Regions from separate parts of the Dichotomicrobium thermohalophilum genome, predicted to be linked through region 1. Evidence: riboswitches for the same ligand, from Rfam matches in the RefSeq annotation. Region 1 holds a riboswitch; the other holds the start of a gene.

Evidence for each region. A riboswitch is a leader RNA that binds a small molecule or an ion and turns the genes downstream of it on or off. The one in region 1 is predicted to bind cobalamin.
Region 2: another riboswitch for cobalamin. It lies ahead of BXY53_RS06325 (copper chaperone PCu(A)C); the one in region 1 lies ahead of BXY53_RS13510 (DUF1636 family protein).

The regions. Positions count from the first base shown of each region.
Region 1 is NZ_QXDF01000005.1:64,657-67,041, forward strand. Features, by position in the region: gene cobW (cobalamin biosynthesis protein CobW) at 1-664, opposite strand, end outside; gene BXY53_RS13510 (DUF1636 family protein) at 657-1,031, opposite strand; cobalamin riboswitch at 1,165-1,378, opposite strand; gene cobO (cob(I)yrinic acid a,c-diamide adenosyltransferase) at 1,417-2,025, shown strand; gene BXY53_RS13520 (cobyric acid synthase) at 2,032-2,385, shown strand, end outside.
Region 2 is NZ_QXDF01000001.1:1,375,704-1,378,088, forward strand. Features, by position in the region: cobalamin riboswitch at 528-713, shown strand; gene BXY53_RS06325 (copper chaperone PCu(A)C) at 752-1,249, shown strand; gene BXY53_RS06330 (LysR family transcriptional regulator) at 1,326-2,213, opposite strand; gene trxB (thioredoxin-disulfide reductase) at 2,270-2,385, opposite strand, start outside.

The DNA of each region.
Region 1 (2,385 bases):
GCGGGTCGACCTTGCCCTCGCTGACCTCGACCACGGGTAGCGGGCGATGCGCTGTCTCCTCGATCGTGGCGCGGGCCTTGGCGACCCCCTCTTCCCCCGCGAGGTCCGGCTTGGTCAGCAGCACGATATCCGCGCAGGCGATCTGGTCCTCGAAAACCTCCGACAGCGGCGTTTCGTGATCCAGGCTGTCATCAGCCAGCCGCTGCGCTTCGACCGCATCGACATTCGGCGCGAAACGGCCCGCTGCCACGGCCTCCGCATCGGCCAGCGCAACGACGCCGTCCACCGTGATACGCGAGCGGATATCCGGCCAGTCGAACGCCTTCAGGAGCGGCTTGGGCAGCGCCAGCCCGGAGGTCTCGATCAGGATGTGCTCGGGGCGCGGGTCGAGCGACAAGAGCGACTCGATCGTCGGAATGAAGTCGTCGGCCACCGTGCAACAGATGCAGCCGTTCGCCAGCTCCATGATGTTCTCAGCCGGGCAGTCGGGGATCGCGCAGGCCTTGAGGATGTCCCCGTCGACGCCGACATCGCCGAACTCGTTGACGATGACCGCAAGCCGCTTGCCCTGCGGGTTCTGCATGAGCTGGCTGATGAGCGTCGTCTTGCCGGAGCCGAGAAAGCCGGTGATGACCGTAACGGGCAGCTTGGCGAGATCAGGCATGGGCGGCCTCCATCGGGGGAATGCGGACAACGCAGTTGCGCTTGAAATGCTCCGGGCGCTCGCGCCAGGGGATGATGCCGTTCGGCGCGGTGAGGTAGCGCGCCAGCCCGTCGAGGATGACACCAACATGCGCCTCCGGCTCCAGCCCACCATAGACATAGGTCCAGCGCCCCGGCCCGCGCAGGCCGATCGTGCAGCCCTGCGAGCAGTTGGACAGGCACTCGACCGGGCGCAGCTTCACGCCCTCGGGCAGCGGCTGTTCACTCAGCGCCTCGTAAAGTTGCGCGCCGGGCCGCGGCGCTTCCGCCTCTTTCGGCTGGCCACAGCGGCAGGTCGTGCACACCAGAAGTTCCACGGCGTCGCTCATCGCCGCGCCTCCCGGCTGTATCCTTTTGGGCGAAGATATGCGTGCGTCAACGAGTTGCCCCTTCGAACGAGGGACAAGGGTGGATGGCGGGCAAAGCTGAGGCCCTAACCCGTCACCGGATACCCCCGTCCGGTTCACGTTTATGTCGCTGGCAGGTCTCCCGGCTTACGGATCCCGGAGCCTTAGGCTCCTGCGGTCATCCGGCCTTCCCAGCCCTTTCAGCCAGTGGCCAATGGATGCCCTCTCCGATCACGGTCGCGGGGGCGGCTGCGCTTAAGGACCGCATGGTTCCCGGCGCATTCCCTTTTCACTTGTCTTCAACAAGCACCAGCGTCGCGGTATGTTTTCGATCCCGCGCAGCTTTGTCAAGAACGAGAGGTAGGCGATGGACGACGTCAACGAGCGCCACAAGGAGAAGATGCAGAAGATCAAGGCGGCGCGCGAGAAGCTGATGGCCACCAAGACTCAGGAAAAGGGCCTGATCATCGTTCACACCGGCGCGGGCAAAGGCAAGTCGTCGTCCGCCTTCGGCATGATCATGCGGTGCATCGCGCACGGCATGCCTTGCGCGGTCGTGCAGTTCATCAAGGGGACATGGAGCACGGGCGAGCGCGAATTCCTGCGCGAGCGGTTCCCGGACGAATGCAAGTTCGTCGTCTCCGGCGAGGGCTTCACCTGGGACACGCAGGACCGCGAGCGCGACATCGCGGCCGCCCAGTCAGGGTGGGAGCAGGCGAAGGCATTTATCCGCGATCCCGAGATGCGCATGGTCCTGCTGGACGAGATCAACATCGCGCTGCGCTATGATTACCTCGATATCGACGAGGTCGTGACTTTCCTCCTGAACGAAAAGCCGGAGATGACGCACGTGATCCTGACCGGGCGCAACGCCAAGCCGGAGCTCATCGAGGCGGCAGACCTCGTCACCGAAATGAGCCTGGTCAAGCACCCGTTCCGCGACGGCATCAAGGCGCAGCCGGGCGTGGAGTTCTGATCGCCCATGCCCCGCGCGCTGATGATCCAGGGCACCGGCTCGAATGTCGGGAAATCGCTTCTCGTTGCCGGGCTGTGCCGGGTTGCGCGCCGGCGTGGACTTCGCGTAGCGCCGTTCAAGCCGCAGAACATGTCGAACAACGCCGCCGTCACCACCGATGGCGGCGAGATCGGTCGCGCGCAGGCGCTTCAGGCGCAGGCCTGCGGGCAGCCGCCCGTCATCGACATGAACCCTGTCCTCCTGAAGCCCGAGACCGACACCGGATCGCAGGTGATCGTGCAGGGCCGTAAGCTGACGACCGTGCGGGCGCGGGACTACAAGGCGCTGAAACCCCAGCTTCTGGAAAAGGTTCTGGAGAGC
Region 2 (2,385 bases), on a different contig from region 1:
TGACTGCGTAGAACCACAGCGCCAACAACACGGAAGTCACCACTGCCCCCAATGGCGGCGTGTTGCTGCCCCCTATGCCCAACTGTGCTACGCGAAACTCGACATCAGAAGACCGCCCGAGTGTCCAGAACGCCAAACAGGCGAGCCGCTACTTCTTGCGACACGCCCAAAATCTGAGAGGCTTCAGAAAGCGCCGCCTCGCCGCGGCGCTGGCGGCAGGACGCTCCACGATCTCTCGCCGAAGAAGTGGTGTTTATAGCATTATTATTAGGCTTTTGGAAGCCTGTGTTCAGATTCCGATAAGCCCTGAGGCCACACCTCAAGGCGCTGGCCAAACTTCTTAACAGCTTTTGCCGCTTGCGGCGTTTTTTGCTTTATGGCGCCAGGCCCCTGACCGTCCGGTCAGAACTTGCCTCTTCCCCTTGCTGAGTCGCCTGAATCGCTTGCGACGTTGCCGCCATCCTTCGGCGACTGTCGATGTTCGGCAAAGGCCGATAGCAGCTTGCGCGACGTTTTGACCGGGGTTAACCTTGATTGCGTTCGGCGGTTCCCTAACGGGACGAAGAGGGAAGCTGGTGCGAAACCAGCGCTGCCCCCGCAACTGTGAGCGGTGAGCCAGCCTTCACGATGCCACTGGCCTGCATGGGCCGGGAAGGCGGAGGCCTTGGCGACGACCCGCGAGCCAGGAGACCTGCCGTTGAACGAGAAGTCACCATAAGCTGGGGCGGTGGGCCCCGTAAAGGAGCACAGCATGATCCGTTATATCCTGATGGCAGCCGCATTCACGCTCGCGGCTGGTCTGCCGGCGACTGCGCATCACGATGGCGAGCAGTATCGCAAGGCGAGCGTTTCGGTGAGCCACGCCTGGACAGGCGCGACCGCAGAAATGGCGCACGCCATCGAAGTTTACATGACCATCGAGAACGCCGGCTCGGAACCCGTGACTTTGACCGGCGCGGACGTATCGTTTGCGCGCCCGGGCGTGTTTCAGGCACAGGTGGTTGGCGCGGATGGGACGCTGCGCACGCGCGAAGTCAACACCGTCGAGATCGGGCCCGGTCAGAGCGTGACGATGCAACCGGGTGGCCTGCGCATCGTGTTCAACGACGTGCAGCGGCGGCTGTTTGCCGGCGACTATTTCCAGGCGCATCTAGAGTTTGCAGAGATCGGCGAGGTTGAGATCGACGTCGAGGTAGAGAAACTCGGCGAGGAAACCGACCAGGACGGGGACGAGGGCGAACTCGGCTAGCCGCTGTTCAAAAGACTGTATTCCGGAATTGGTGCGGCGCTGACGGGGGCAGGGCCGCACTTTTCATGTTTGCCGCTCAGAACGCCCACTCGCGCGCCTTGGCGACCACAAACTCCCGGAAGGCCGCGATGCGCTTCGATGTCTTCAGCTCGGCCGGATAGACCAGATAGGTGTTGAAGGCTGGCACATCCGCCTCGTCCAGCACCTTCTCCAGGTCCGGCTCGTCTGAAGCCAGATAATCCGGAAGCACCGCCAGCCCCATGCCGCGCTTCACCACGCGCTTGATGCCATCCATGCTATTGATGCGCATGATGGGCTTGCGTGGCGTCTGTCCCTCGCGGCCGGCCGTCTCCAGCCAGTTGATGCCGCGACGCGGGAAGGGGATGCCGCCGTAGGTGATGATCGCGTGGTTGTCGAGGTCGGCAAGCGTCTGTGGCGCGCCGTGCTCTTCAAGGTAATCCTTCGAGCCATAGACATGGAAATGCACGGTGAACAGCCTGCGCAGGATGAGATCTTTCTGCGTCGGCGCGTGCAGCCAAATGCCAACATCGGCCTCGCGCTTGCTGAGGTCGAGTTCTTCGTCACGCAGCAGAAGCTGGACCTGGATTTTCGGATATCGCTCGATGAACTCGCGCAGCCGAGGCGCCAGCCAAGTCGCGCCAAGGCCCGCTGGCGTGGTGATGCGCAACTCGCCGCTCGGCTCGGCCAGCGTGTCGGCCAGCATCGACTCCACCGAGTTCAGCTTGACCAGCACATCCTCGGCGGTCTGGCGCAGCAATTCGCCCTGTTCGGTCAGCGACAGGCCGCGCGCATGGCGGTGGAACAACGGCGCGCCCAGCTCCTGCTCCAACGCACTCACCTGGCGGCTGACGGCGGATTGGCTCAGATGCAGGGCCTCTGCGGCGTGGGTGAAACTCCCGGCCTCCGCGGCGGCGTGAAATATCCTTAGTTTGTCCCAGTCCATTGGGCGATCCAGTCCGGCGGGACCGCCTTGTCAGCAAAGCCCCTTGAAGATCCTGATTACTCGGCGGCTTGTGCGGGTGCCTCCATTGCGGCCAGGTCCCGCTCGGCCTCCAACGCCGCCATGCAGCCCTGGCCCGCGGCCGTCACGGCCTGGCGATAAATATCGTCGGTCA